One region of the Shewanella decolorationis genome, then DNA from elsewhere that is predicted to be linked to it. Evidence: predicted binding sites of a transcription regulator. Region 1 holds the regulator's gene; the other holds the start of a gene.
The links. The regulator NrdR, encoded in region 1, represses ribonucleotide reductase genes. The targets are predictions, from matches to a motif close to AAACACNANATNTNGTGTTT.
Positions count from the first base shown of each region.

Region 2: a site for NrdR is predicted at 3,448-3,467, ahead of nrdA (class 1a ribonucleoside-diphosphate reductase subunit alpha). Genes of this name have one in related genera too.

Region 1 covers NZ_CP037898.1:4,158,396-4,163,476, forward strand. Annotated here, with positions in the region: gene ribBA (bifunctional 3,4-dihydroxy-2-butanone-4-phosphate synthase/GTP cyclohydrolase II) at 1-1,054, opposite strand, end outside; gene EYR25_RS18600 (riboflavin synthase) at 1,122-1,778, opposite strand; gene ribD (bifunctional diaminohydroxyphosphoribosylaminopyrimidine deaminase/5-amino-6-(5-phosphoribosylamino)uracil reductase RibD) at 1,786-2,931, opposite strand; gene nrdR (transcriptional regulator NrdR) at 3,019-3,468, opposite strand; gene glyA (serine hydroxymethyltransferase) at 3,665-4,918, opposite strand.
Region 2 covers NZ_CP037898.1:3,237,680-3,242,760, forward strand. Annotated here, with positions in the region: gene nrdB (class Ia ribonucleoside-diphosphate reductase subunit beta) at 1-944, opposite strand, end outside; gene nrdA (class 1a ribonucleoside-diphosphate reductase subunit alpha) at 1,006-3,294, opposite strand; gene EYR25_RS14500 (HAD family hydrolase) at 3,780-4,454, opposite strand; gene ubiG (bifunctional 2-polyprenyl-6-hydroxyphenol methylase/3-demethylubiquinol 3-O-methyltransferase UbiG) at 4,456-5,081, opposite strand, start outside.

The DNA of each region.
Region 1 (5,081 bases):
GGTAACGCTTAGGCGAACTTAAGAGTCGCATTTTAGTTACTCCAAGGCTGGCAAGGATTTGCGAGCCCACACCCACGCGGCGTGAAGTGCCTTGCCATTTTGCAGGAGCGGGAGCCTGACCTTGATCTTCCGCTTCAAAGGCTTTGACTTTAGCGAGAATTTCACAGGTATGCTCTTGATTGCCCAGCAGCACCAACACTCCACCTTCGGCAGAAATCCGCGCCATGGCTTTTTCAAGCGGCCAGCTACGCTGCTGATCGCGCTCAGAGTGAAGTAGATCGTTAAACGTATTCTGTAAATGTACCCGCACTAAACAGTCAGGCTTCACCTCGCCTTTCACTAAAGCAAAGTGTAATTGATTGTCGATAGTATCCCTAAAGGTCACCATATCGAACTCACCAAAACGGGTTGGCAGTTTGCATTTGGCTTCACGCACAACGGTCGTTTCTTTGGTGTTACGGTATTCAATCAGGGCCGCAATAGTGCCGATTTTAATGCCATGTTTTTCAGAGAAAATCTCTAAATCAGGGCGGCGAGCCATAGTACCGTCTTCATTGAGGATCTCAACAATCACCCCTGATGGTTCAAGCCCCGCTAAACGGGCTAAATCACAGCCTGCTTCAGTGTGACCAGCGCGGGTTAACACGCCGCCGTCCTGCGCCATTAATGGGAAGATATGACCAGGCTGAACTAAATCCGATGCCTTGGCATCTTTAGCCACGGCTGCTTTCACCGTCACCGCGCGATCGTGGGCCGAAATCCCGGTGGTTACGCCTTCTGCCGCTTCAATCGATACCGTAAAGTTAGTCGAGAACTGCGCATTATTGTTAGTCACCATCAAGGGCAGGTTTAACTGCTGGCAACGGGCTTTAGTCATGGTTTGGCAGATGAGCCCACGGCCGTATTTCGCCATAAAGTTAATCGCTTCAGGCGTCACCAACTCGGCCGCCATAATCAGGTCGCCTTCGTTTTCTCTGTCTTCGTCATCCATCAAAATAACCATTTTGCCTTGACGAATATCCTCGATGATCTCTTCTATACTGTGCAGCGCCATTGTAGGACCTTTATGATTTTACTGTTGTTATGAAATTCTATACCTAAGTGAGCTAAGTGCCAGTGCCCTAACGCACAAAGCCAGCACGGGCTAACATTTCCATGGTCACCCCACCGCCTTGGGTTTCTTTAGTATCAAAGCGCATTAAACGCTCTAAATAGCGGGCGATTAAATCCACTTCAATATTCACCTTATCGCCGGCTTTCAAATCTACCAGTGTGGTTTCACCCGCCGTATGAGGCACTATGGTTAAACGAAAACGGTGTCCATCGACCTCGTTTACCGTCAGGCTCACGCCATCGATGGTGATAGAACCTTTATGGGCGATATAGCGCGCCAGCTCAGTTGGCGCCGCTAACCAAAACTCAATCGCTTGACCACGAGCAAGACGCTGCTCTACGGTGGCAATGCCATCCACATGGCCGCTCACCATATGCCCGCCAAGGCGAGTTGTCGGGGTAACGGCTTTTTCAAGATTGACCTTAGTACCCACTTTATAGTTTGCAAAACCTGTGAGACTGACAGTTTCAGCCGACACATCCGCCACATAGCCATCGGCTAATTGTTGCACCACAGTCAAACATACACCGTTGGTGGCGATACTGTCGCCTAAACGCACATCGCTTAAATCCAGTTTGCCACTGGCGACCGTTAAACGAATATCATCGCCCTTACGTTCAAGCTTTCGCAGCGTGCCAACGGCCTCAATAATCCCAGTAAACATGGCTAACTCACTTATTTGCTAGAGATGGATTGGACTCGAGCCTCAAGGTAAAACGCATATCCGCGCCCACTTTACGCTCATCGACCAGTTTGAGGGTCGGAATATCGGCCATCATTTGATAATCGGGTAATTCGAGTAGATTACGTCCTTGTGCTCCAAGGATTTTCATCGCTTGATACAGTACTAACTCATCGGCTAATCCCACGTCGATAAAAGCACCCGCTAAGGTCGCACCCGCTTCGATAAGCACCTGATTACAGCTTTTGCCTAAATAGCTTAAGAGTTCGGGTAGCGAGATTCGACCATCAATCGCCGGTAATTGAAGACAAGTCACATGGGCCGGCAACTGCGCCACAAAGGCTGGTGAGTAAGGCTCAGTTGAGACTAATAAAATCGGCGATTCAATCGCAAGCAAGGCTGCCGTAATCGGCAAGCGGCAACGACTATCTAAAATCACCCGCAGCGGCTGTAAAATTTGCGCCTCACTCAATTGCGAGCTAAGACTGCCAAGCTCTGAGTAGCGCACATTGAGCGAAGGGTCATCGGCCAGTACGGTTTCAATCCCAGTGACCAGTGCGCAGGCGCGCAAACGTAAGCGCTGCACATCGCGGCGAGCTTCGGGGCCTGTAATCCACTTAGAGACACCGTTGGATAATGCGGTTTTACCATCGAGACTCGCGGCAAGCTTTACCGTCACCCAAGGTAGACCCGACTCCATGCGCTTCATAAAACCAAGATTTAAAGCGTAAGCTTGGTCGCGATGTAAACCGACATCCACTTGAATGCCCGCATCGCGCAGCATTTGAATACCGCGACCACCGACCTGCGGATTGGGATCTTCAACCGCCACCACCACACGTTTTACACCTATGTTGATCAACGCCAAGGCGCAGGGCGGCGTACGACCATAATGGCTGCAAGGCTCTAAGGTGACATAGGCGGTCGCGCCACGGGCAAGCTCGCCAGCCATGCGCAGTGCATGCACCTCGGCGTGGGGCTCGCCGGCTTTTTGATGATGACCTTCACCGACAATCTGATTATCTTTTACGATAACGCAGCCCACACTGGGATTGGGGCGAGTGGTATAAAATCCTTTGCGAGCCAGTTGTATGGCTCGGCTCATCATCTGGTTATCGAGTTCTGACCAATTCATATAAACCCTATGAAATCTTGAGGAAGCGTGCCCGAATGCGGCGCATAACGAGGCGCTAACCTAAGCGCTAACCTAAGATAACCCATGTTACTTTTGCAGTTTCGCAATCGCCTCACCAAATTCGGAGACGTCTTCAAAGGCGCGATAAACCGAGGCAAAACGAATATAGGCAACCTTGTCTAGGCTCATTAACTGTTCCATCATCAAGTTACCTATCATCTCGGATGGCACTTCACGCTCGCCAGTCGCCCGCAGCGTTGACTTGATTTTACTTAAGGCCTGCTCGATTTCATCCATAGACACGGGGCGCTTTTCGACCGCGCGTAACATGCCTGCTTGCAGCTTTTCTTCATCGAAGGGTTGGCGCGTACCATCGCGTTTAATCACCCGTGGCATGACTAATTCGGCGCCTTCGAAGGTGGTAAATCTTTCGTGGCATTCGGTGCATTCTCGGCGACGACGCACTTGATGGCCTTCCGCCACTAATCGGGAATCGATCACTTTTGTATCTGTCGCGCTGCAAAATGGACAATGCATTGAGCCTCCTGCCGTGAATGGAATAAAGCCTATCTTGCTTAAACCGAGCAGGTTTAAGTCTAAGATTTTAGCAATAAAAATGGCCGCTTAATGCGGCCATGGGATTTTATCCTATTTATCGGCTGAGGTTAACCACCTAAGAGTGACACCCTAAGCAGTTGTGAACTCAGCCGCCATATTCAGATAAATTAACGAATTAACCGTAAACAGGGAAACGGGCGCACAGTGCCAATACTTGGCCTTTTACGCGCTCGATAACCGCCGGGTTGTGGGCATCGTCGAGGATGTCACAGATCCAACCGGTTAACTCTTTCGCTTCAGCTTCTTTAAAGCCACGGCGAGTGATCGCAGGCGTACCAATACGCACACCAGAGGTCACGAATGGAGAACGTGGATCGTTTGGCACAGAGTTTTTGTTTACTGTGATGTTTGCGCTACCTAAAGCGGCATCGGCTTCTTTACCCGTCAGGTCGCGACCAATTAAGTCCACCAGCATTAAGTGGTTGTCAGTACCGCCAGAAACGATCTTGTAACCGCGCTCTAAGAACACTTCAACCATGGCTTTAGCGTTCTTAACCACTTGTTGTTGGTAAGCTTTGAACTCTGGCTCTAAAGCTTCTTTGAAGGCGACCGCTTTACCCGCGATAACGTGCATCAAAGGACCGCCTTGACCGCCTGGGAATACCGCTGAGTTCAGCTTTTTGTATAGCTCTTCATCATCGGCAGCAGACAGAATGATACCACCACGAGGACCGGCTAAGGTCTTGTGAGTGGTTGAGGTCACAACGTGAGCGTGTGGCACTGGGTTTGGATACACACCAGCGGCGATAAGACCCGCAACGTGCGCCATGTCGACAAACAGGTAAGCACCGATTTTGTCTGCAATTTCGCGCATTCTTGCCCAGTCAACGATGCCTGAGTAAGCAGAGAAACCACCGATCATCATCTTAGGCTTATGTTCAACCGCCAGACGTTCCATTTCGTCGTAGTCGATTTTGCCTGATTCATCGATGCCGTAAGGAATGATGTTGTACAGTCTACCGGAGAAGTTTACAGGTGAACCGTGGGTCAAGTGGCCACCATGAGCGAGGTTCATACCTAAAACGGTATCGCCTGGTTTTAACAATGCCATGTAAACGGCGCTGTTTGCTTGAGAACCTGAGTGAGGTTGTACGTTTGCGTAAGTCGCACCAAACAGTTGTTTTGCACGCTCAATCGCTAAGGTTTCAACTACGTCCACATACTCACAACCACCGTAGTAACGCTTGCCTGGGTAACCTTCGGCGTACTTGTTGGTTAATTGTGAACCTTGCGCTTGCATCACGCGTGGACTGGTGTAGTTTTCAGAAGCAATCAGCTCAATATGCTCTTCTTGACGCAGAGTTTCGTTCTGAATTGCGTTGAACAGTTCCGGATCATAATCTGCGATATTCATATCTTTTTTCAGCATTGCTTACTCCAGCTGCCAATTCTTGTAGGTAGGGTTGCGCGGTATTCTACTCGTAACGAGCCGACAATCCCAGTCTCTGAAACATGAAAATCCTACAGTTTTACCTTGAACTCGCCTCAATGCCGAGTTGAGTTCGGCGCACAATCGAGTAGAATTAGCCGCA
Region 2 (5,081 bases), 920 kb from region 1:
TGGTTGGTGATGTACTCAACGTATTGGCAGAGGATTTGCTCGTTGAGACCGATCATCGAACCGTCTTTGAACAGGTATTTCGCCCATTCCTTTTCTTGCTCGGCTGCCTTGAGGAATAGGTTGTACGCTTCCTGTTGGCATTCTGCGGCTATCTCGGCCATTTCAGGATCGTCTTTGCCGCCCTGCATAATGGTTAAGATATGCTGGGTGCTGTTTAAGTGCAGCGCTTCATCACGGGCGATAAGACGAATAATTTTCGCGTTACCTTCCATGAGCTTACGCTCTGCAAATGCGAATGAACAGGCAAAACTGACATAGAAACGGATCGCTTCGAGGGCGTTCACTGACATCATGCACAGGTACAACGCTTTCTTCAGGGTACGAGTGTTGACTTCAATCGGCTCACCATCGATCACATGGGTGCCTTCGCCTAACAGGTGGTAAACTTGCGTCAGCTTGATCAAGTGATCGTAGTATTCGGCAATGTCAGTCGCGCGGCGTAGGATCTCTTGATTCACCACGATATCGTCAAAAATCACCGAAGGGTCGTTCACGATATTGCGAATAATATGCGTGTATGAGCGCGAGTGGATAGTCTCGGAGAATGACCAAGTCTCAATCCAGGTCTCTAATTCGGGCAGCGACACTAAGGGCAAAAAAGCCACGTTAGGCGAGCGACCTTGGATAGAGTCGAGCAGCGTTTGGTATTTTAGGTTCGAAATAAAAATATGCTTTTCATGATCTGGCAGTGAGTTGTAGTCGATTTTATCGCGGCTCACGTCAACTTCCTCTGGGCGCCAGAAGAAAGACAACTGCTTTTCAATCAGTTTTTCAAACACTTCATATTTTTGTTGGTCATAACGAGCGACGTTAACCGATTGTCCGAAGAACATAGGTTCACGGGTGGCATCGTTGGGTGTTTGGCAAAAAGTAGAGTAGGTCATGGTACGAGTATTCCAATAAGTCGGGATCCCTTTGGGATCCCGCAACCGTTAACATTGAAGATTAGATTTTGCAGGCGCCGCCAGCACAGCCGTCATCTTCTTTCTCTATGTTGGTAATGTCATCGTGTTGATCCGATGCACCATCGCGAGTGTTATGGTAGTACAGCGTTTTAACACCTAACTTATAGGCATTGAGTAAGTCTTTCAGCAGAGTCTGCATCGGGACTTTACGACCTTCAAAACGCGCTGGATCATAGTTAGTGTTGGCCGAAATGGCTTGGTCAACGAATTTTTGCATGATACCCACGAGCTGTAAGTAACCTTCGTTGCTTGGCATTTGCCATAACAGCTCATAGTTGTATTTCAGCTCATCAAAATCAGGCACCACTTGCTTTAACTGACCATCTTTACTTGCTTTAACGCTGATCAAACCGCGTGGTGGTTCGATACCATTGGTTGCGTTTGAGATCTGTGATGAAGTCTCAGACGGCATCAATGCAGATAGCGTCGAGTTACGTAAACCGTACTCTTTGATATCTTGGCGCAGTGTTTCCCAATCTAAATGCAATGGCTCGCTACAAATTTTATCTAAATCACGTTTGTAGGTATCGATAGGTAAAATACCTTGGGCGTAAGTGGTCTCATTAAATAATGGGCACGCACCTTTTTCCTTCGCCAGATTCATTGATGCTTTGAGCAGATAAAACTGAATCGCTTCAAAGGTCTTGTGAGTCAGGTTATTCGCGCTACCATCGGAGTACTTCATGCCATTCTTCGCTAAGTAGTTAGCGAAGTTGATAACACCAATACCTAAAGTACGACGATTCATTGAAGAAATCTGCGCCGCTTTGATTGGATAATCTTGGTAATCCAGTAGGTTATCCAGTGCTCGTACCGCTAAATCGGCTAATGGCTCAAGCTCGGCTAAGTTTTTGATCGCACCTAAGTTTAATGCTGACAGTGTACACAGCGCGATTTCACCGTTTGGATCGTCAATGTTGTTCAATGGCTTGGTCGGCAGCGCGATTTCAAGACAAAGGTTAGATTGTCTGATCGGGGCAACTTTCGAATCGAACGGACTGTGGGTGTTACAATGGTCGACGTTTTGGATGTAGATACGGCCGGTTGAAGCACGTTCTTGCATCATCAATGAGAATAGATCGACCGCTTTCAATGACTTCTTACGAATACTGCTGTCTTGCTCATATTGCAGGTACAGACGTTCGAATTCGTTTTGATCTTCGAAGAAGGCATCGTAAAGACCTGGTACGTCCGATGGGCTAAATAGGCTGATATTTTCGCCTTTGATCAGACGTTGGTACATCAGCTTATTGAGCTGCACGCCGTAGTCTAAATGACGGATACGGTTATCTTCAACGCCACGGTTGTTTTTTAGTACCAGCAGCGATTCAACTTCTAAATGCCAAATAGGATAGAAAAGGGTGGCTGCACCGCCGCGCACGCCGCCTTGCGAGCAAGACTTCACTGCGGTTTGGAAATACTTGTAGAATGGTAAGCAACCCGTGTGGAATGCTTCGCCGCCACGGATTGGGCTACCTAGTGCACGGATACGACCCGCGTTGATACCAATACCAGCGCGTTGGCTCACGTATTTCACGATAGACGATGCGGTCGCATTGATAGAATCTAAGCTGTCGCCACATTCAATCAGTACACATGAACTGAATTGACGCGTTGGCGTACGTACACCCGCCATGATTGGCGTGGGCAGCGAAATCTTAAAGGTCGATACCGCGTCGTAAAAATCTTTAACGTATTGCAGGCGCGTTTCCTTTGGATAACGGGCAAACAAACAGGCTGCCACCAGAATATAGAGGAACTGGGCGCTCTCGTAGATCTCGTGGGTCACACGGTTTTGTACCAGATACTTACCTTCGAGCTGTTTTACCGCCGCGTAAGAGAAGTTCATATCGCGCCAATGGTCGATATAGCTGTCCATGATATCGAGTTCTTCGCGGGTGTAATCCTGCAGAATATGCATATCATACTTGCCAAGCTCAACCAGTTTAGTCACATGGTCGTATAACTTTGGCGGTTCGAACTGACCAAAGGCCTTCTTACGTAAATGGAATACGGCTAAGCGCGCAGCCAGAAACTGATAATCTGGAGATTCTGGGGAAATTAAATCCGCCGCAGATTTGATGATCGTTTCGTGGATAGCTTCGGTTGGGATCCCGTCGAAAAACTGTAAATGCGTGCGAAGTTCAACTTCAGAAACAGAAACGTTGTTTAATCCCTTGGCTGCCCAAGTAATTACGCGGTGTATTTTGTCGAGATCGATTGTCTCACGTGCACCACAGCGTTTTGTGACTGTCATATTGCTATTCATTGAAGAGAGGCCTTGGTTCTGATATCTATTCAGGTGAACTCAATCACCGTACGTTTCCTTGTAAAACAATCAACCTGAAAACCCTTAATACTGCTGACTATGCAGGAGATAGTCGATTTAACGGGGAACTTCTAGTGTGTCTGATTGCTACCTATACACAAGATATGGTGTTTTAAATAATCTGAGATACAAGATAGTGAGGTTTGCCGTCATTTGCAAGTCTCAATTCAGGGGGTATCTTGTGGATATCTTGAGGATAAAGAAAAGCGTTAGTGATGACTAACCCTGAAGCTCAAATTGAGATTAGCGTGTGGCATTGGTGGCGTTTTTTCACTCAAATTTCACAGTGTGATCGATCGCTAAAATAAGCAGCGATCGGGATCGCAAGGATTGACCCTTAGCCTAAATTGCATTACCAACAAATGGGGCAGAATTTCGCCGTTAACGGTTCAGTTGCGCAATTAGCACGAGTCAATTCGTTACCGCTATTTCGCTAATGCTTGTCTTAATGCTGTATGCAAACTCGATGGCGAGTTAAATTGTGCATAGGCAGGCCATGCATCGGGCGTATCGGCTTCACCTAAGTATCCCCACAGCGCCACACCGCCGAGCATGCCCGCCGCTTGGGCCGCGAGTAAATCCCGCTCTGCATCGCCTAAATAGAGAATTTGCTGTGGCCGGCATTGTAATTGCTGTGCGCCCAATAGCATAGGTGCGGTATGGGGCTTAGGGTAACGAGTCGAATCGCCACTGATCATCACCGGCATACGCGAGCTGAGCTTAAGCTTATGTAATAGAGGTCGTGTAAAGCGAGCGGGTTTGTTCGTGATCACCCCAAATGGCACGCGGCACAACTCGAGCCAGTCGAGTAGGGGGGCGATACCATCAAACAACTGACAATGGTCGCCATTGATCCTTTGATAATGGGCGAGGAGTCCTTGCTGTACTTGAGTGCGCAGTGCGTTATCCGCGCCTGGAATCGCCGCATCGACTAAGGCAAAGCTGCCATGGGAGGCGGCGCTACGCATGTCTGCGATGGGTTTTGCCGCGATACCGACATCCGACAAACTGAGGTTAAGGGCCTGAACCAGATCCGGTGCGGTATCGGCAAGGGTACCGTCAAGGTCGAATAAGACCCCTTTAACCTCAGCTAAACTCATCTTAATCTACCTTTTGCGTCGCGATCATATAGTTAACATCGACCTTTGGGGTGTACTTAAAGATCCCCGTCAGTGGGTTATAGGTGATCCCAAGTGCATCTTTACAGAGAAGATCGGTGTTATCGACCAAGGCCATGAGTTCCGATGGCTTGATGAACTTATTATGGTCATGGGTGCCAATGGGCAGCATCTTTAATAGGTACTCGGCGCCGATAATGGTCTCGACGAAAGACTTAATGTTACGGTTGATGGTTGAGAAAAACACAAAACCGCCGGGTTTAACCATATCGCAGCAGGCTTGAATTACTGATTGCGGATCAGGCACATGCTCGAGCATCTCCATGCAGGTCACCACATCGTAGTATTCGCGGTGTTCTTCCCGATGGGCCTCTGCGGTGTTTTTGACATAATTGATGCTCACACCCGTTTCCAGTGCATGTAAACGCGCTACTTCTAATGGTTCTTCCCCCATATCGAGGCCGTCAACGATCGCGCCGATGCGCGCCATGCTTTCGGATAAAATGCCGCCGCCGCAGCCGACGTCGAGCACTTTCTTACCAAAAATCCCGCCTGCGGTTTGATCGATATAGTTAAGGCGCAGGGGATTTAATAGATGCAGCGGCTTAA